Phragmitibacter flavus: one gene and its partner. The protein of the gene in region 1 binds, or shares a complex with, the protein of each later gene. Links are inferred from orthologs where the notes say so. Each region holds a gene or a part of one and is shown on either strand. Other genes may lie near its edges.

The links.
Region 2: the proteins of carB (region 1) and carA are in contact, whole or in part, in a solved structure (PDB 1KEE), measured with the Escherichia coli proteins. The link is inferred for Phragmitibacter flavus from one-to-one orthologs.

Annotation. Positions count from the first base shown.
Region 1 is NZ_VAUV01000019.1:39,694-51,840, reverse strand. The notes cover bases 4,650-8,554. They hold carB (carbamoyl-phosphate synthase large subunit), read left to right. Parts: upstream 4,650-5,036; coding sequence 5,037-8,354; downstream 8,355-8,554. Outside these bases: mfd (transcription-repair coupling factor), read left to right, coding at 1-414; FEM03_RS20930 (peptidylprolyl isomerase), read left to right, coding at 418-1,446; rplI (50S ribosomal protein L9), read left to right, coding at 1,633-2,124; FEM03_RS20920 (hypothetical protein), read left to right, coding at 2,198-2,545; dnaB (replicative DNA helicase), read left to right, coding at 2,681-4,057; FEM03_RS20905 (hypothetical protein), read right to left, coding at 8,686-9,054; FEM03_RS24560 (hypothetical protein), read left to right, coding at 9,266-9,481; FEM03_RS20900 (PIN domain-containing protein), read left to right, coding at 9,471-9,869; FEM03_RS20895 (hypothetical protein), read right to left, coding at 10,016-11,536; FEM03_RS20890 (hypothetical protein), read right to left, coding at 11,655-12,002. UniProt on the Escherichia coli protein: Large subunit of the glutamine-dependent carbamoyl phosphate synthetase (CPSase).
Region 2 is NZ_VAUV01000020.1:75,288-84,591, reverse strand. The notes cover bases 6,483-9,266. They hold carA (glutamine-hydrolyzing carbamoyl-phosphate synthase small subunit), read left to right. Parts: upstream 6,483-7,184; coding sequence 7,185-8,348; downstream 8,349-9,266. Other genes in these bases: FEM03_RS21405 (FHA domain-containing protein), read left to right, coding at 8,646-9,242; FEM03_RS21415 (hypothetical protein), read right to left, coding at 6,673-6,978; FEM03_RS21420 (YybH family protein), read right to left, coding at 6,483-6,506. In the rest of the region: FEM03_RS21450 (DUF421 domain-containing protein), read right to left, coding at 1-429; FEM03_RS21445 (gluconate 2-dehydrogenase subunit 3 family protein), read right to left, coding at 432-1,088; FEM03_RS21440 (SecDF P1 head subdomain-containing protein), read right to left, coding at 1,116-1,601; FEM03_RS21435 (GMC family oxidoreductase), read right to left, coding at 1,612-3,390; FEM03_RS21430 (zinc-binding metallopeptidase family protein), read right to left, coding at 3,588-4,658; lpxD (UDP-3-O-(3-hydroxymyristoyl)glucosamine N-acyltransferase), read left to right, coding at 4,846-5,895; more of FEM03_RS21420, read right to left, coding at 6,132-6,482. UniProt on the Escherichia coli protein: Small subunit of the glutamine-dependent carbamoyl phosphate synthetase (CPSase).

The DNA of each region.
Region 1 (12,147 bases):
GCCACCGCCGCGACCGCCCACCGTCCGCCCGACCGCCAAAAACTCGTGAAAAACACGGACCACCGCATTCCCGCCTTCCTTCCCGCCAGCTACATTGAGGACACCCGCCAGCGCATCATCGCGTATCGCATGCTCGGCGAAACCATGACCCGCAAGGAGCTCGACACCCTTGAGCGCGACTGGCGCGACCAGTTCGGCCCCCCGCCTCCCGCCGTGGAACACCTTCTCCTCTGCGCCGCCCTGCGCCTCGCCGCCGCCAGCGCCAATCTCAGCGCCGTCGAAATCCAGGAAACCAAGCTCATGCTCACCCGCAACGGCCGCTACGTCTTGCTCAATGGCAAGTTTCCTCGATTGACAGCGCATTCCCCCCCCCTACTATTGCGCGAGGCCTTGCAACTGCTTCGAACCATCTAATCCATGAATCTCCTGTCCCGCCATTCCCTGGCTCCTGTATTGCTTCTCGCGCTGTATTTTTCCATCAGCAGCGCCTTCGGTCAGAACAGTTACAAAGTCGAAGTAGTCATCAACGGCAAACCCATCGTCAGTTCCGAAGTTCGCGACGCCGTCAACTCGCAGGAACAACTGCTGCGCATGACCATTCGTGATCCTCGCGAACTCGATCAAAAACTCGGGGAACTGCGCCAAAGTGCTCTCTACACCCTCATCGAACGCCAGCTCGTCCTCTCCGAATTCGAAAAACTCGGCGGCACCATCAAGGCCCAATACATTGATGACGACGTCAATTCCGTCATTCGCGAAAACTTCGAAGGCGACCGCCAAAAGTTTCTCCAGGAACTCGCCAAAAACGGCATGACCCTGCGCAAATTTCGCCAGCAACGTCAGGACATGATGATCATCTCCGTCCTTCGTTCCCGACAAATCCGCAGCCTTCCGCCCCCAACCCCGGCCCAGGTCGAAAAATTCTACCGCGAAAACGACTCCCAGTTCCGCGAGAAAGACTTCATCAAGTTCAGCACCATCACCATCCCCAAATACCCGATCGGCAACAGCACCGCCACCCCTGAGGCCCAGCTCAAGCTTGCTGAAGAGATTCGCGAAAAAGCCGTCAGCGGCTCCGACTTCGGAACCCTCGCCCGCACCTACTCCCAGGACAGCCGCGCCAGCGACGGCGGCGACTGGGGCCTGCAAGAGCGCGCCTCCCTTAACAAGGAGCTCGCCGAAGTCGCCTTCACCCTCAAAGCTGGCAGCGTCAGCAAAGTGGTCGAGATCAGCGCCAACTACATGATCATCTACTGCGAAGCCAAACAGCCCGGCAATCTTGAGCCACTTGAGAAAGTCCGTCCGCAGATTGAGCGCGTGGTCAGATCCGAAATGGGTCGCGAGGCCCTCAACCGCTGGCTTTCCTCCCTCGCCCAACGCGCCAGCATCCAGCCCGAAAGCGTCCGCAAAGGCTTTCTCGAGTGGATCATCAAGGAAAAGCCTTGATCAACTGGTAACTGGTGGCTGAACCAACCTTCTCTGCACTGAGCTGCACGAGAGGTTTTCGGTCCCCGGGCACGCGATGTCGAATGCTGGGAGACGAAGATCCTCCCGATATTTAACATCCATCACTTGACATCCCATTCCCACCGGGTATTCTCCACGCCCCATTTCCATTTAGAACGCAATCATATGGCCACCGTAGACATCATTCTGAAAGAGAAAATCGCCACCCTCGGCGCCGAAGGCGACGTCGTGAAAGTCAGAGGCGGTTACGCTCACAATTTCCTCGTCCCCCAGGGCAAAGCCTTCTTGGCCAACAAGCGCAACCTCAAGCAGCTTGACGAATTGCAAAAAGTCCGCGCCGAACGTGAAGCACAGGAACTCGCCGAAGCCGAAAAATTCGCCACCAAACTCAAGCGCCTCAAACTCAAGCTCACCCTCGCCACCGGCCAGGGCGGCAAGGCATTCGGTTCCATCACCACCAGCGACATTGCCAAGGCTGTTGCCGACAGCACCGCAGGCATCCAGCTCGACCGTCACCAGATCGAACTCGAAAAACCCATCAAAACCACCGGCGTTTTCGAAGTCCCCGTCAAACTCCACGGCGACATCAACTGCTTCCTCAAAATCACCGTCACCGCTGGTGATGGTGCTGAAGGCGACTCCGAAGACGACAGCTAGGTTTTCCATTTTCGAAGACCTCGGAAGTCTCCTTCCGAGGTTTTTTTGTGCTCACCAATCTAAAAAATCCCCTATGTCATCCTACTATCGCACCAAAGTCTCCGACATCGCCGATCCCGAAATCAAACAGTTATGCGAAGACCTGCTGTTCGCGGCAAACTACCGGTCTTCAGAGTGCTTCGAACTGGCTTTCTGGAAATGGCTCGGCTGGTATTTCCATGAGATTCAATCCAAGAAGATCAACATGAGCCACTTCCCGCCACAAAGTCAGGCAACCCACCGCATCCACAAACTTACTGGCACGCCGGTCTACTTTCTCTGCGAAGAAATTGCCTCAGAACTTCATCAAGGCAGTCTCGAGTTTCATGAAACCACCACCGTGCTGACATTTCTAAAGAGAATGTCCAAAAAATTGTTATAGTCCCGAATCATCATGGTCGCCGAAACTAGGACACCAGCTGCCAATGCACCCAAAACAGCGTGGACCAATCCAGGTGAAGTCAAGCTTCATGGCCCTGCGCAGCACCAGGCAAATGCCAACGATTCCGCACGCTCGATGCCCCGCAGCGACGACGCCGAAAAAGGCGTTCTCTCCTGCTTTCTGCAAAACCCCGTCGACCTCCTCAACGACGCCCAGGTCAACATCCCCCTCGAAGCCTTCTACCACCCCGCCAACCGCCTCGTCTACGAAGTCCTCCTCGAATTCAACAATGGCAACCGCCCCATCGACCTCGTCTCCCTGTCGACCTACTTCATTGACAAAGGGTTGATGGACAAAATCGGCGGCCCTGCCACCCTCGCCGAACTCTATTCCTTCGTCCCCACTTCAGCCCACTACTCCTACTACAAGAGTATCCTGCATGACAAGCACCTGCTGCGCCGCATCATCACGGCCTGCACCGACAGCATCCAGGCCGCCTACGAATACCAAGAAGACGTTCCCAATCTCCTCGACCAAGTAGAGTCTCGCGTCCTCGCCGTCCGCGAAGACACCCAGTCTCGCGACGCCATCAAAACCCTCGACGTGCATGTCGACGAAGCCATGCATGCCATTGAGGAGCTGCTGCGCAACCCCGGAATGCTGCGCGGACTCTCTACCGGCTACCCCAAACTCGACAACCTCAGCGCCGGCCTGCAAGGCGGGGAGATGTTCATCATCGCCGCCCGTCCGTCCATGGGGAAAACCTCGTTCGCGATGAACATCGTCGAACACGCCTCCGTCAACGAAGACCGCCCCGTTGCCTTCTTCAGCCTGGAGATGAGCGCCTCCGTCCTCGTGCAACGACTCATCGCCGCCCGTGCCGGCGTCAACATGAGCAAACTCAAAAGCGGCATGCTCAACCGCGAACAGATGCGCGCCGTGACCACCGCCTGCGGCCAACTCCAAAAGGCCAAACTCTACATCGATGAAACCCCCGGCCTCGACATCATGGAGTTCCGCGCCAAGGCCCGCCGACTCAAAAAGCAGTTCAACATCCAGCTCATCGCCATCGATTATCTCCAGCTGATGACCTCCGGCTCCAAGCGCGCCAAGGAAAACCGCCAGATCGAGATCGCCGAAATCTCCGCCGGTCTCAAAGGCGTCGCCAAGGAACTCAACATCCCCATCATCGTTCTCGCCCAGCTCAACCGAGCCGTCGAACAACGCAAGGGCCAGCGCCCCATGCTTTCCGACCTGCGTGAATCCGGCTCCATCGAGCAGGACGCCGACATGGTCGGACTCCTCACCCGCGCCGACTACGCCGGGTCCAAACAGGAAGACGACAAAAAGGACAAGGACGAAGACGAAGACGAATCCCGTAAGGGCGAAGCGCTCCTCATTCTCGCCAAGAACCGAAACGGCCCCACCGACGACGTCCCCCTCAAGTTCATCGCAGAAATCATGCGTTTCGTTCCCCGGGAAGGCGACTCCGATTCCGGCAGCGACCATTGAAGCAGTCAATGTTGGCGATCGAAGACATCGATTTCAGGCATTGCCTGCGCTCATCGCCCACTCTCTGCTGGACTCGAGTCAGCGATGCAACGCATTCCCCCTAATTTGCGTTCAGAATTACCTTCCCGTGCCGTGAATCTGAAAAACATACTGAAGATTTTAGTGTGGTCAGGAAATTCCTTATTCATTGACGTTAAGGCCACTGCGGAGTTTTTAACCCCTTGTTCACAACTTATTCACATCCGAGGAAGGTGGATATTTGGGCGTGCAGGTGCCAAGGCCCAATTAAAAAATCATTCGACATTCGGAAAACTGTTTCTGACTGTGGAACCCGCCTGAGCAGGCTGTGGAACGAAAACGACACTCATTGGCGCCAATTATTTTCAGGAAAATTGAATCGCAAAAAATGCGGGAACTAAAAGCAATGGTAAATTGCTTTTCGCCCTAAATTTCCTCTCAACTCGTTCATTACAAGCTGTTTATGCTTCACTTAGCATTTCTTTACTATTTGGATAATGCTATTAATTGTCAGCGGATCTTCTGGTCTTTCATCATCGCAAATAGGATTGTTCGATTCATTAGCCCGATTTTCCAAGTTACGCGCTTGTCACCTCCTTTCCACTAAAATCGGTGTTCATGCGTTCACCCTCTAACATGTCTTAGATTTCCACTGCCAGCATCCACACCGGGTTAATTTGCTAAGGCACTAAATCTTTTCCACAAAAAGCTGGAAGTTATCCACAAATGAGGAAACCCGGGTTTCATTGGTTTTTGTAGCTCATCGTTGGGAGTCAACGAGTTCGACGTCCCTACCTCGGGCCTCCACCAATCGGGTTTTTCCTTGCCGCATATCTTGTGCAACAGGCTGCCAAACTTCCCCACCTCACGCTTTTTTCACTTCTCCTTCCGCACTTTCCCCTTTCCTCACACGCATCTTGATGCGAGATGGAACCCCCATTTTGCCCGCGCCACGCTGACCATGCCCAAAGACCCATCCCTCCACAAGATCCTTCTCATCGGTTCCGGTCCCATCATCATCGGACAAGGCTGTGAATTCGACTACTCCGGCGTCCAGGCCTGCAAAGCCCTCCGCGAAGAAGGATACGAAGTCGTCCTGGTCAACTCCAACCCGGCCACCATCATGACCGACCCGGAGTTCGCCGCCCGCACCTACATCGAACCCATCACCCCCGAGATCGTCGAGAAGATCATCGAACGCGAAAAGCCCGACGCCCTCCTCCCCACCCTCGGCGGCCAGACCGCCCTCAACACCGCCATGTCCCTGTTTAAGAGCGGTGTCCTCGAAAAACACAACGTCCGCATGATCGGTGCCAACGCCGAAGCCATCGACAAAGGCGAAGACCGCCTCCTTTTCAAAAACGCCATGCTCAAAATCGGGCTCGACATGCCCAAATCCGGCGTCGCGCACAAAATGGACGACGCCATCGCCATCGCTGAAGAAATCGGCACCTTCCCCCTCATCATCCGCCCCGCCTTCACCCTCGGCGGCACCGGCGGCGGCATCGCCTACAACCGCGAAGAATTCGAAACCATCGTCGCCCGCGGCATCGACCTCTCGCCCGTCAGCGAAGTTCAAATTGACGAATCCCTCCTCGGCTGGAAAGAATTCGAAATGGAAGTCATGCGTGACCGCGCCGACAACTGCGTCGTCATCTGCTCCATCGAGAACCTCGACCCCATGGGCGTCCACACCGGCGACTCCATCACCGTCGCCCCCATCCAGACCCTCACCGATCGCGAATATCAAATCATGCGCGACGCCAGCTTCGCCTGCATCCGCGAGATCGGCGTCGAAACCGGCGGTTCCAACATCCAGTTCGCCGTCCATCCCGACACCGGTCGCATGATCGTCATCGAGATGAACCCGCGCGTCAGCCGCAGTTCCGCCCTCGCTTCCAAAGCCACCGGCTTCCCCATCGCCAAGATCGCCGCCAAACTCGCCGTCGGTTACACCCTCGACGAACTCAAAAACGACATCACCCGCGAAACCCCGGCTTCGTTCGAGCCCACCATCGACTACGTCGTCACCAAAGTCCCCCGTTTCACGTTTGAAAAATTCCCTGGAGCCGACCAGACCCTCACCACCCAGATGAAGTCCGTCGGCGAAGCCATGGCCATCGGCCGCACCTTCAAAGAGAGCCTCCAAAAAGCCCTGCGCAGTCTCGAGATCAAACGTTTCGGCCTCCTCGGCGACGGAGCCGACGTCGTTGTCGATGACATCACCCTCACCAACAAACTCAGCGTCCCCAACGCCGAGCGCATTTTCCATCTCGCCCAAGCCTTCGTCAAAGGCTGGACCGTCGACCAAGTCTTCGACATCACCAAAATCGACCGCTGGTTTCTGCGGCAGATTGAGGAATTGGTGGCTGAATCACGGCACTGGAACGCCCTTTCAGAAGTGCGAGACAGTCGCGTGGATTTAGACCCATTTGCCAAATGGTGGGAAGCTGGACAAGTCTTGACCGATGTTGAAGAAAGCCGACTCAACAGTTTGCGGCGCGCTTGGCGAACCAGGAAAAAATTAGGATTCTCTGACAAACAGCTTTCGCTCCAACTTGAAGCCAACGAAAACGAAGTTCGTGCAGCTCGCAAGAAGCTCGGCATCATCCCCACCTACCGCCTCGTCGACACCTGCGCCGCCGAGTTCGAAGCCTTCACCCCCTACTACTACTCCACCTACGGCGTCGAAGACGAAGTCCGCGACAACGAACGTAAAAAAGTCATGATCCTCGGCGGCGGCCCCAACCGCATCGGCCAGGGCATCGAGTTCGACTACTGCTGCGTCCACGCCTCCTTCGCCCTGCGCGAACTCGGCTTCGAGACCATCATGGTCAACTCCAACCCGGAAACCGTCTCGACCGACTACGACACCTCCGACAAACTCTACTTCGAGCCCCTCACCCTCGAAGACGTGCTCAACATCTACGAACGCGAAAACGTCAACGATCAGGTCCTCGGCGTCATCGTCCAGTTCGGCGGCCAAACCCCGCTCAATCTCGCCAAAGGCCTCGAAGAAAACGGCGTTCGCATCATCGGCACCTCTCCAAAAAGCATCGAACTCGCCGAAGACCGTAAACTCTTCGCCAAACTCCTCGACGACCTCGAACTCCTCCAGGCCCCCAGCGGCACCGCCACTTCCCTCGAAGAAGCCCTCGCCGTCACCGCCCGCATCGGCTACCCCAGCCTCGTTCGCCCCAGCTTCGTGCTCGGCGGCCGCGCCATGCAGATCGTCTACAGCGACGCCGAACTCACGCACTACATGCAAAACGCCGTCGACGCCACGCCCGACCGCCCCGTGCTCGTCGACCGTTTCCTCGAAGACGCCACCGAAGTCGATGTCGACTGCATCAGCGACGGCGAAACCACCGTCATCGGAGCCATCATGGAGCACATCGAAGAAGCCGGCATCCACTCCGGCGACTCCGCCTGCGTCATCCCCCCCTTCAGCCTCACCCAGGCCATGCAGGATCGCATCCGCGAAGCCGCCAAGAAACTCGCCAAAGCCCTCAACGTGCGCGGCCTCATGAACATGCAGCTCGCCGTCAAAGGCGACGACCTCTACGTCATCGAAGTCAACCCCCGCGCCAGCCGCACCGCCCCCTTCGTCAGCAAAGCCATCGGCATTCCCCTCCCCAAACTCGCCGCCAAAATCATGGCCGGCAAAACCTTGAAGGAACTTGGCTACACCGAAGAAATCATCCCAAAACATTTCAGCGTCAAAGAAGCCGTTTTCCCTTTTAGTAAATTTCCCGGCGTCGACATCACCCTCGGCCCCGAGATGAAATCCACCGGCGAAGTCATGGGCATCGACTCCGACCTCGGCCTCGCCTTCGCCAAGAGCCAAATGGCCGCCGGCGGCACCCTGCCCGTCAAAGGCAACATCTTCATCAGCGTCAAGGAAACCGACAAACCCGCCGTTGCCAAACTCGCCAAAGGTTACGCCGATCTCGGCTTCAACATCTACGCCACCTCCGGCACCGCCAGCCTCCTGAAAGCCGAAGGTATTGAAGTCAACGAGCTCCCAAAACTTGCCAGCGGCCAACGTCCCAACGTCCTTGATCACATCAAGAACAAGGACATGCATTTCATCATTAACACCCCCAGCGGCAAAACCCCGCGTGAAGATGAAATCAAAATCCGCACCGCCGCCGTCGCCAACCGCATCCCCATCATGACCACCATGCGCGCCGCCGACTCCGCCTTGAAAGCCATTCGCTCCCTAAACGAGCGCGACATCAGCGTCAAAACTATTCAGGAGTATCACGCTCACGCATAACCCAATCCGTTGGAACCATAGGGATCGCACCCAACGGACCATCCCTCCCGCCACCGAACGCGGAAATTGACACTTTTCGCTTCGGTTCGACCTGCCGCGATTCCGCAGCCAATAGTGACCCAAAAAACTCCGGCAAGATCAGATCGCAGCCAGTTCCCGACGGTGACCTTGCTGTTTGCCACGATCACACCTGGACAACGCCTTCCTTCCCTCGCCTCTCCAGGTCAACCCTCGTCCACGCTATCACTTTTGGGATAACCCCATGAACCCAAGTAGAGTCGCCCGGCGTTCGCGCCTCTACTTTTGTCACTCTTCAAGCCTCCTCAACCACTCACCGTGGCTGCGGCTCATACTCCTTCTGTTGTTTGCCGATCCCCACCATCTCATAAACCTCCTCCTCTTCCTCGATCTCCTCCAGCGGCGCAAACCGGTCCGAACGAAACCCCAGCTCCTGCTTCACGCTTGAATGCGGATCGTCCGGATTCAGCAACTCCTCCAGCAGAATCATGATGTCAAACTCCGCGCCCTTGATCTTGATCTCCGCATCATCATTCACCGTAAACTGCGGCTTTGACCGACCCACCCCCAGCGAGCGCACCGTATAAATCTTCCCCTTCTTCGGCAACGACCGGTAAAGGTCAAAAACCCAAGGTTCAAACTCATCATTGATGCACACAACGGCCTGGCCAGTCTTAAACATAAGCCACCCAATGTCCATCCCCCGACCATCAATTCAAGCCCAGAGTTCTAAACTTCCCGACCAACCAAACCTCATCGCAAAATCTCCATCACCAATACCCTCAACCCATACACCCCGCCACCGGTGTCAACACTTTTGAGGCAACAGGACCACCCAATCGCAGATTAATCCGCACTCGACGAATCCACATCGCGAGCGTAACATTCTGTTCATGACCGCACTCGTGGACATCATCGACGATCTCAAACATCTGCCGAGTCAAGACTTGGAGGATGCGGCGCGCTACATCCATCAGTTGCGCGAAACACGTCGCCAGCGCCGAAGTCAGAGCATCGCCGAAACCGCCGGTGCAATCAGCGGCCCAGTGGGAGATGCCTTTGCTGCTGCGGTCGAAGAATGCGAACGCATTGACGAAAATGGCTGGTGAATCCCTTGCACTCGACACCAGTGTCGTGGTGAAACATCTGCGCGGCCTCTCGCCCCAGATCAGCCAGAGACTCGCCGAAGCGGAGGAACTTTACCTGCCAACCGTCGCACTGGGAGAGTTGCTCTTCGGGGTGGAGCGGTCTGGCGATGATCCACGTGCCAGGGTGCCACTGGAGAAGTTTTTGAGAGACGTGGTGATCATTGCGACCGACGATCAGACGGCGGCTCACTATGCCAAACTGCGGGCGCATCTGGCCGGCCAAGGCACGCCGATTCCTGACAACGACATCTGGATCGCAGCCACCGCCCAGCGTCATCAGCTGCCGCTCTATCACGACGACGGTCATTTTGCATTGTTGTCCGGCCTTGTCGAAGAACGATGCTCCTAAAAATTAAGTCTCGTGATTCGCCGGTCGCTGCGGAAGGAAAACTCTCACCACGGGAAATGGGGCGGCTTTGAAACTACGATCACCGTTCGACAATCGACTCCTTTCGGGAATCGAGCGTTTGGCGAGCCTCACAGCTCCGCGCCGACTTACTGCTGAAACACCTTCACCAGTCTCGGATCATTCAAATCCAACCGATACATGATCTGGTTGTAATCATACCCAGGCGTCGGCTCGCTCTCCACAAACTGGTTGGTGTAAGTCCCTTCAAAATAGATCACCCGACCGCCTTCTTCATCGAAGAAATCGTGGTGCACCGGATTGTAAAACGTCATCCGTTGATGCGTTAAAATCTTCACCGCTTTTTCAAACGGCCCCTCTGGTGCATCGGCTTCCGAATACCAGACCTCTCCCAGCGGCGACGCATACTCTTTGCCTTCGTGATAGGCATGCTCCACCGCAATCATCACCCACTTTTTCCGAAACGGATTCCATCGCACCGACCCCGTATGCGGCCTCACCCGCCGCTTCGACTCAGGATCACCGCCATCCAGCGGCAAGAACCTCGCCTGCTCCCCCTTCATCAAACCCGCCTTCCACCAATCCCACACTTCATTCACGGAACTCGGCCCCGCGTCTTTCGTCCACTGCCAGCGCGTCTCGCCGCCCTTCACCTCGGCACGAAAAGCCTCGTATTTGGTCGAATCCAACACCGCCTCCAGCGTCGCCGGCACCCGCACCGTCGGAAAAGGCACTCCACTATACAAATAGTCCACGCCATCCACACTCACCTTCACCGGTTGACCATCCAGAAACCGCCACTTCTCCACAAGATCCAACACCGTCGCCACTTCAAAAATCTCCCGCTCATCGTTGTAAACCATCATCCCATGTTCCATCTCGCCCGTCAGCCCTTTGCGACGCGAATAGTGACAGACCAATCGCTCGTTCCCCGCCTTGTCCGGCACTGTTGCAAAACCAAAAGCCCACACAACACCCTCTGGATTTGCCACCTCCACCATCGCCCGGCAAAATCCGTCCTTGCCCGTGAAATACTGGTAATCAATCCCCTCTGAAAACGGCAACCCCGCCCCGCCAGGTAGTTCGCTCGTCGCCCCCGCCATTCGAAACAAACCCAATGGATACGAGATTCTCGAAGTATCCCCCCAGAACCAGTAGATCTTCCCTCGATAAGGAACCCCCGACACTGAATCCTGTCCCACCACCCCGCCCATGCCCAAGGGCTCCTTCAACGGAACCTCCTTCTTCAACATCACGCTGTCCCGGTAGAGACCCTGCCCCGTCGACCGATACAAACGCTCCGCGATGTTGAGCCGCTTCACCTTGATCTCCGCCCGGCCCCCTTCCTTCACCTCCAACCGAATTCCCGCGATTCCAAATCCGTCCTTCTTCATTTCATACCCATGTGATGAAACGGAAAAGAACACCGTCTCATTCATCAGACCCGGCTCATAGAACGCCACCCTGCCCGCATTGTCCGTCACATAACGAAGATGATTCACCGTCTTCAACTCCACCAACGGCACCCCTTTCCCCGTTTGCTCATCGACCACCTGAATCTCAAAATAACCATCCGCAGCCACTATGGCTGCGTTGCTGCAAAGAATCCCCCCAATCACCATCCACAGTGCCACTGCTCGATAATTCATAAAATTACGCCCTCAACGACCAAAGACAAAACGAGTCTTCCATCCCGACCTTGTCATGAAATCTTCATCACAACATCGCCATTGCGACATCATTCGCGGGTTGGATTCAGCATCCCGCTTACTGCTTTATCGAACCAAAAAAACCAATTTTATATCCCTCTTTGCGGAGAATTTTGTGGGCGCTGTTACTGGTGAGAAGCAAAATCAAACCGCCAACAACAGGGATGAGGACCAACAATGCATAAATCACGGTCACGGCAGGATGGTTGATCTTCGATGACAATCTTACGGTGGCTACTGCGGACAACAAAATGACCGCCACCAAAGTTATCAGCAAAACAAGAGAAAGTATCGACTCGCTGTCTTTAAATCCAAGACATAGGATGTAGATGATGATGTAGGCGAGGATGCATTTGTTCAAGAACCCATGGGCTTTTGATATCTGCAAAATTTTTTCTGGTGGCATAATAAGTGAAATCGCTTGTTGAAAGAAAGGCAAATGGCCGCTTAAACCGGTCGTCCAATCACACCAACTCCTCGGGTGCGGGGTGGGCTGACGCGTCGAACATAAAAAGTCAGAATAATTGGTTCGGCGATATGAAGTCAAGCCC
Region 2 (9,304 bases), on another replicon or contig:
CTCCAGCACCGCCAGCTTTACCTCCGCCGGGCTGGTGCAGCCCTCACGACGCAGCGCCATGTCCAGTTCATGATGGGTCAACTTCGCACCCCGCATCACCCCCTCATCCACCTTGCCTTTGTGAATCAGCACCTGCGGCCGTCCCTCCACCAGCGCCTCGATCTTCTTGCTGCGAAACGTCGCCAGTCCAAAACCGTAATTCAACAAGATCAAGGCCCCCGCCGAAATCAATCCGCCAAGCAGTGAATTGTCGCCCGCATTCATCGCATTCTGCACCGAATTCGACAGCAGCAACAACAACACCAAATCAAACGGAGCCAGCTGACCCACCTGCCTTTTACCTGACATCCGCAGGATCACCAGCACAAACACATACACCACCACCGCGCGGAGAACGAGTTCCCACCAGGACACAGACAGCGACCACATATTCACACGACATCCTGCAATTTCAGCAGCTCAATGATTTCCTGAGGCACGCCTGGATACGCGCCGCCCAACGAGATGTTGCCCACATACCCCAGCTGCTTCCACGAACCACTGTGCGTGTAATAACCTCCCAGGGTCAACTTGCGGATCAGCGTGAAAAACTTTGCCCCCAACTGATGCTCCGCCTTCACCTCACCCGCCCCGCAAATGTCATCCACGATTTGAATCTGCCCCGTTGCATTCACCTCATCAAAGCGTTTTTCAAAACGCCGAAAACTTTCCGTATTCAACCACGCTATCCCGCCCCTGATCAACTCGCGATCTGCCACCTTGTCCTCATACGGCGCACTGATCCATTCATTGATAAACTCCGGCACCTTCAACTCACTCGCCGACGGTCCCAGCTCATCCTTCGGCAAAATGATGTCCGCCAAAACCGTCACCGTCTTCATCTCCTCCTCACTCAATAACTTCTCCCAGGGAAACACCGGCTTGAAAAAATCCGGATCATGAATCGGGTGCCGCCCCACCGTCGAAGCCGGGGCCGGACCCGTTTCATTTGGAGCCGCCATGGCCGGTGCTGCCACACCCGCCGCCGAAGTGCCCGCGAGCCATTTCAGAGCATCGCGACGTGAAATAGCAGAACGTTCAGGCTTCATATTGAATCGGAGGTTGAAATGAAAAAGTTATAATTGAGTTTTTGGCAATCCCGCATTGATCTTCCGTGCCAGTGCGTCGGCATCGTCCATCGAAAACTTTCCAGAAATCACCGCCTTCCCACCAGTAATTTGATCCTTGATGTTGGGCGCCGATATCACTTTGCCGTCAATAATAATGGCCAGCCGTTTGCCAATGCTTCGTTTGGTGACTTCAGCAAATTTCTTCGCTCCTAACTCGGTAAAATCGAGTCCAACTGTCGGCCCCATAACGGCATCGGCAAAAGCATAGGCTGACTTGATGTCTGAAGAGTCAATCAACGATACTTTCTCCACTTTGATGGAACTGAACTCAGGTTCGACATACGGATCGGCATACGGCAACACCTCCGAACTTCCCCCTTCAACCTCCGTCACCTGACTAAACCTAAGCGTCACCGCTTCCAGCTCTTCAGCGGCCACACAAAAAGCCATGCCAACCAGTATAAGAACACTTGGAACTATCAGACGTTTCATAGGATTTCCTTCAAATCTCCCCTCGTTTCATCTCCCCCATCAACCATTCACAGCTCCGCCACGCCAGCGCCAGAATTGTCAGCGTCGGATTCTTGTCCGGATTGCTCGGCAACACCGAACCATCCATCAAAAACAAATTCTTCGCCTCCCACGTCTGGCACCATTGATTGGTCACGCTATCTTGATCGCTAAACCCCATGCGCGCCGTGCCGACTTCGTGGATGATCTCACCCGGCTTCTGAATCGCATCCTTGCCCGACTTCGGTTTCGGATCGCCACCCATCTCGCTCAGCAATTCCGCAAACGTGTTCTGCATGTGCTCCGCCTGCTTGATCTCATGATCACTCCATTTCCAATGAAACCGCAACACCGGAATGCCCCATTGATCCACCACATTCGGATCAATCTCACAATAACAATCTTTGTTTGGAATCATCTCGCCACGACCCGAAAAACCAAAAGTCGATCCATAATATCGCCGCGCCGCCTCCTTCAGCTTCGTCCCATAAACCCCCTTCGCCTTGCTGTCCAAAATCCCCAATGAAGTCACCCCCGGCATTTGTCTGCCACCGCTCATCTCAATGTGATAACCCCGCGCGAACCCCAGCTTCGCATGATCGCGCACCAACCACCACGGCGAATAAGTATGCAACCCTCCCGCTCCATCCTCATTGTAAGGCGGCAGGCTCTCCATTGCCGGAATCTGCGCCCCCAGACTCGTCCCCACCGAGTCCATCAAGTTCCTGCCCAACTCGCCCGATGCATTGCCCAAACCTGAACGATCCCTGCCCTTTGAGTTCATCAAAATCCGCGTCGTCTCACACGTGCTCGCCGCCAGAATCACCACCCGCGCCTTCACCACACAATCGCGGCGCGGCTGCTTGTCGATGTAGTGAACCCCCGTCGCCTTGCCATCCGGTCCAACCAAAACCTCACGAACCATCGCATCCGTGATGATGTCCAGATTCCCCGTGGCCAACGCCGGTGGGATCAACACCGTGGTGCTCTGAAAATTCGCACGGATCGAACATCCGCGAATGCAGTTCGTCGCCCAAAAACACGGGGCCCGCGTGCTCATGTCCAATGCCATGATCTCCTGCGCCTTGGGATTGTCAGGAAACAACTCGCCCGCCAGTTTCTTGCCATCCATCGGCACCGACAACACCGCGCGGTGCGCTGCCACAATCGGCACCCCATGCTTCTTGCCCGCCCGCTTCGCCAGCAACTCGCCCACCTTCGGTTTCGGCGGCGGTTGCAACACCCCCGGCGGCGAATCCGGCGCGTTCTCAATCCCGTTCGCCTCGCCATAAATGCCGACCAGCTTCTCCGCCCGATCATACCACGGCGCCATGTCCTCATACGTCATTGGCCAGTCCACCCCCAAGCCATCACGCGACTTTGGCCTGAAATCGTGCTCACCAAATCGCAGCGAAATCCGCCCCCAGTGATTCGTCCTTCCACCCAGCATCCGCGCCCGCCACCACCAGAAGTTGCCCTCCGTTCCCGCCTTGTTCGTGTAAGGCTCTCCCGGCACCTGCCAGCCGCCAATCGTTGCATCGTAATAACCGAAAAACCGGTCCGGCGTCCGATCCCCCCTCAACGGTGCCATCTCCGGCGTATTGAACATCGGCGTCTCCGTTTGCGGTTCGTAATTCCGACCCGCCTCAATCATCAGCACTTTCGCACCGTTGAGCGTGAGAATCAGCGCCGCCATTCCACCGCCGGCACCAGAGCCGACCACGATGGCATCGTATTGCGTTTTCGTCTTGCGATCCGTGAGCAAGGGCATGGGTGAGTGAGAACTGGGTAAAAATGAAACCGCCAGACACCAACCGCCAGTGAGCATTCCGGCGATGGATAAAACCGACACTACCAAGAGCCTTGATCAAAACGCAAGCATGGTTTGTTGGCGATCAAAGAAATGAAGCGAACGTCTGCGCAGCAATCAAGGACGAGTTCAAGCACGAGTAGGAGGACGAGGACGATCTATTTGCCTGCAGCCCACACCTTCGCCAAGTGATCCACCAATCGTAACTTCTGCGCGACCTTCGTCGAAATCACAAACGGATACACCGCCGGCTGACCAAGACTCAGCGAAGTTTCATTCAACACCGTGGACAAACTCACCCAGCCCTGCAACCACGTCACGAACGCTTTATCCGCTTTTTCATCCTGCGGCAAACTGTTCGGCAACTGACCCGCCTCCACCGGAAAATTCACCACCGGCAACGCTATCCGCTTGGTCTCCAAACCCAACCCCTCGAACGTCTCTGAGCCCTCCAAAATCTGCAAATAGTGCGCCCAGGTCTCCGCCCAATCCTCCCAGGGATGTGACGCCGCATAACCACTGATGAACTGATCCGCCCAATCCTGTGGTGCTCCGAACTGATAATGCCAGCTCAACGCCGCCCCATAGTCGCGCCACTCATCCCCGAAACGTTCACGAAACGCCAACCGTTGCGGATCGTCCCAAGCCGCTTCACTCATCCAGCGCTGCCAGAAATAATGACCAATCTCATGCCGGAAATGCCCCAGCAACGTGCGCGTGCTCTCCCCCAACTGCTCACGATTGATCTGCCGATACGTATCGTCCGCCTCGTCCAAATTCACCGTGATCACCCCATTTAAATGCCCCATCGTCACCCCCGGCTGCGCCTGCGCACTCACGATATCAAAAGCCAGACCCGACTGCGCATCCATCACCTTGGAGGCTAATGGAATCCCCATCCGCAGTAGCGAGTAAACCAAACGCCGTTTTGCGCCTTCCATCCGACCCCACAAGCGCACATTGCGCTCCTCCTTCAAATTTGGAATCTTGCGATTCAGCGAACACGAAAAACACAGAGCCGCCTTCTCCGCCGCTGCCCCATTGGCAGGCACCACCCAGTTGCAGATCCCATATTGCACCCCGTTTCCACAGCGCTGACCCCATCCACCTGGCCGGATTACCACCATCTTCTGCGCATCCGGGTCATAGCCCACCTCTTCACCACATTGCAAACACCGTGAGCTCTCAAAGAAAAGCACATTACCGCAGTCACAGACAAATCGTTGCATAATTCATGGGGGATCCTGATTAGCCACATCATCCAGCATCCCAAGCTCAACGATGAAGGGCAGTGTCCGCTCATTCGACAGAATAGCCAGCCAAAACACACGCTTCACTCCACCCAATCGACGGTGACAATCACGCCAGCCGTGTTCATTTAGGTATCATTCCGAGAAAACCATGCGAAGGCTGTTCATGAATATTTCTGTATTGGAACTGGCCGAAATGGTGACTGCGCGTCTCCTCCCTGGAGACAACGACACCATGATCACCGGTTTCGCATCGCTTCGCGAAGCCCGTCGCGGCGACCTCAGCTTCTTTTCCGACCATCGCTACCGCGGCTGGCTCGCCGAAACCAAAGCCAGCGCCGTCCTCATCCCTGAAGGCTGGACCACGCTCCCTCCCCACGTTTCCGGACTCATCGTTAAAGACCCCTCCGTTGCCTTTGAAAAAATTGTCGACGCCTTCGGCTTCCACGCCACCCCCGCCACCGTCGGCATCCATCCCTCCGCCGTCGTCGCCGAGGGCATCATCACCGACCAAACCGGCGTCTCCATCGGTGCCAATGCCGTCGTTGAGGAAGGCACTCAGCTCGGCAACCATGTCAGCATCGGTGCAGGTAGCTACGTCGGTCGCAACGTCACCATCGGCGACAACACCCAGCTTTTTCCCAATGCCACGATTCAGGAAGGCTGCACCCTCGGGGCCCGAGTCATCCTGCACTCCGGCGTCGTCATCGGTGCCGACGGTTTCGGCTACGAATTCATCAACGGCGAACACCGCAAAGTCCGCCAGTCCGGCATCGTGCAGATCGACGACGACGTCGAAATCGGTGCCAACACCACCATCGACCGCGCCCGCTTCGGCCGCACCTGGATCGGCAAAGGCACCAAAATCGACAACCTTGTTCAGATCGCCCACAACGTCGTCATCGGCAAACATTGCATCATCGTCTCCGGCACCGGCATTGCTGGCAGCGCCCAAATTGGCGACTACGTCGTCATCGCCGCCCAGGCCGGCATCGCGGGCCACGTCAACGTCGGTTCCATGGTCACCATCGGCGGTCGTGCAGGTGTCACCAAGGACCTCCCACCCGGTCGCGAATCCTACATGGGCTTCCCCGCCACCACCGCTGGCGAAGAACGCCGCCGCGTCGCCGCCTCCCGCCGCCTTCCTGATCTCCTTGATCGCGTCCGCGAACTCGAACGAGCCAACCGCAATCTCGAAATCAAAGCCATCGTTTAAATTGGAAGGCGAGATTACCCGTCCCGCTCGCCATTCGTCCTCGGCATCTTGCCGAGAACCCGCCACCAGATCAAGCGCTCAACCCAAGTCGGGGATTCATTCCTTGATCACCCCGTGTCCTGACAGGACACTTCATATCAGCCCGGCACAAGGTGCCGGGTAAAGTCCTTACACTCCGCGTCCTGCAAGGACGCCTCATGCACCCAGCGTGCATCGACCACACAAAAACGGCAACCTCACCCCTCCGCCTTCGGCCCAAGGTGCTCCGCGACCAGTTTCCACGTTCCGCCATCCTTCAACATCGACCATGTTCCCCGCCCCGAACCTGCCACCGCCTGCCCTTCCATCCGCCCCGACCACTCAAAAACAAACGTGCAGACCGCAAACCCATCCGACTTCACCATCCAATGAAGCTCCGAAATGGCATACTTCTCATCCTCAATCAGCGCGAAGTTTCTACGAAAAGCCTTCTCCACCTCCTTGATTCCCCGATGCACACTGCCGTCAGAAAAAGTCACCGTGCACCGCGAATCCATCAACGGTTCCACCGCCTCCCACTTCTGTGAAGCCAGAGCCTTTTCATAGGCCACCACCAAATCTTCAGGACTCATCACGTTTTTCTTTTCAGCCTCCAGGATCCCCGCACCGCAAGCCATCATCATTGCAAGCCACAAAATCAAACTCAAATTCCAGTCTGCTAGTCTTTCCACAATCGGTTTAAACATACATTTCGTCGCTCACTGGATTGTCTCCGTTTCTCTTTGATCCACCTCCTCCTCAATACAACTTCCGAATATCGTGATCAAAGCTGGGGGTCTCCTCAACAAACACCTGCGGCTTCTCCGTCAACCAAAACACCACCGCCAACACCGCAAATACCGTGTGCGGCACCAGCAGCGCCACGCATAACCATTCGAACGCTCCAACCTCCTCCGGCCATCCCTCCCAAAACGGCGCGGAAGCCCCAAACGAAATCCCCATCCACACCAGCGTTAGAAAGCCAAACCGCCGGGCTCGAGGCTTGCCAAATTTTTGCCGCGTGCGCCAGCCTCCTCCGCAAATGATGGGCGAATCGGACTTCATACGCAGTTCGTCGATCCTGACATGGTTCGAAGGGCAGGTAAATCACAAAAAACATCGGCCAAGATCGAGGGCACTGAACATTCCTACCGCGCTGCAGCTTTTGCCCGAATTCCAACGTGCCTCTCCAGCCAGAACCCCTTGAAACCGTCCGCAACAACAACATCACTTGCAACCCCGCCCAACTGCCATTATCAACCCCCCGCACGATGAAGAAAGCCATTCTCGCCCTGGAAGACGGACGTTATTTTGAAGGAGAAGCCTTTGGTTCCACCCAGGCAGGCTCGGGGGAAATCTGTTTCAACACCTCCATGACCGGTTACCAGGAAGTCCTCACCGACCCCTCCTACCGCGGCCAGATCGTCGCCATGACCTACCCGATGATCGGGAACTACGGCATCAACCTCCTCGACGACGAAAGCGACGAACCGCATGTGCGCGGTTTTGTCATCGAAGAACTTTGTAATGTCCCCAGCAACTGGCGCAGCACCGAGAGCCTCGACGACTACCTCAAACGCTGGAACATCCCTGGCATCCAGGGCATCGACACCCGCGCCCTCACCAAACACCTGCGCACCCTCGGGGCCATGCGCGCCGTCATCACCAGCGAAGGCACCGTCGCCGACGCCATCCAGCTCGCCCAAAACAGCCCATTGATGAAAGGCAGCGACTTCGTCAAGGAAGTCACCGCCGCCAACCCCTACGCGTGGGACGAAACCAATCAACAAAGCCGTCTCTGGGACATCCCCAACCCCAGCCAGGGCCACAGCGGTCCACCCGAAGGCGTCTTCCACGCTCTCGGCGAAACCAAACACCGCGTGGTTGCCTACGACCTCGGCATTAAACGCAACATCCTGCGCCGCCTGCGCCAGGAAGGATTTGATGTCCACGTCGTCCCCGCCACCACCAAAGCCGACGAAGTCCTCGCCCTGAAACCCGACGGAATCTTCCTCAGCAACGGCCCCGGCGACCCCGGCGCCCTTGACTACATCCACGCCGAAGTCCGCAAACTCGCCGAACAAAAACCCGTCTTCGCCATCTGCCTCGGCCATCAAATGCTCGGTCACGCCTTTGGCGGCAAAACCTTCAAACTCAAATTCGGACATCGCGGCGGCAACCAGCCCGTCCAGGACGTCCGCACCGGCAAGGTCACCATCACCAGTCAAAACCACGGTTTTGCCGTCGATGCCGACTCCCTCCCCTCCAATCTCGAAGTCAGCCACATCAACTTGAACGACGGCACCGTCGAAGGCCTGCGCCATCGCGACCTCCCCGTCTTCAGCGTCCAATACCACCCCGAAGCCGCCCCCGGCCCCAACGACGCCAGCTACTTCTTCAAAGAATTCGCCTCCCTCATCGAGTCCAGCAAATAGCGAGAATTTGGGGAGCATACGCATCTTGCGTGTCGTTCTTGGCATCTTGCCAAGAACACGGACGCGAAGCGCCTCAGACGCTTGCCCAATTTCCCATGGGCCACCGTTGAAACCCGGGGACTTCGTGTTGCGCCGGTTAAAAAACGCCACCAATCGTGCGACCAACCTGCCCGTGCTCAGCCGCCTCCATCCGCCTACCTTCAAGCCCCTCACTCCTCAAAATCTTGGATCTTGGAATCTTGAATCTTGAATCTTTCTTGCCACTCCACCCCCCGACTGCTAAAAACGTCCCCAGTTATGCCAAAAATCAGAATCAACACCACCGACGGCTCGACCCTTGAGTTTGAACTCGAAGCCGAACGCTATCGCATCGGTCGCGCCCAGGACAACGACCTCGTCGTGCCCGACGGCTCCGTTTCCAGCTACCACGGCGAAATTTTTGTGACCCCCAACGGCATCGACTTCCATGATCTCGGCTCCACCAACGGCACCCACGTCAACGGCCAGCGCGTTGAAAAAGCCAGCCTCAGCCACGGCGAAGAATTCCGTATCGGCAGCTGCCCCGTCGTTTACGAAGGCGACGCTCCAGCGTCAGCTCCCGCCTCCGCCGACGAAGGCTCTGCCCCAGCCCCCACTTCCATCTACGAAGACGACGCTTCTGAACCCGACTTCTCCAACGAAAGCGCTGGCAGCGGCTGGGAACCCGCCACCGTCACCAACTCCGCCGCCGCCATTACCGGTCTCGGAGCCACCCCCTGCCCCGCCCACATGCGCCAGGGTTTTGGCCCCAAAGCGAAGAAAAAACAAGCGGGCAGCGGCCTCATGATCCTCGGCATCCTCGGCATCGTCTCCTGCATCGCCGGCGTCGTTATGATCCTGCAAATGGGCTCCTAACCTCTCTCTGCCGAGCACAAAACCCTCATTCGTCGTCCCGATCGGCTTGACGACACCCCTCC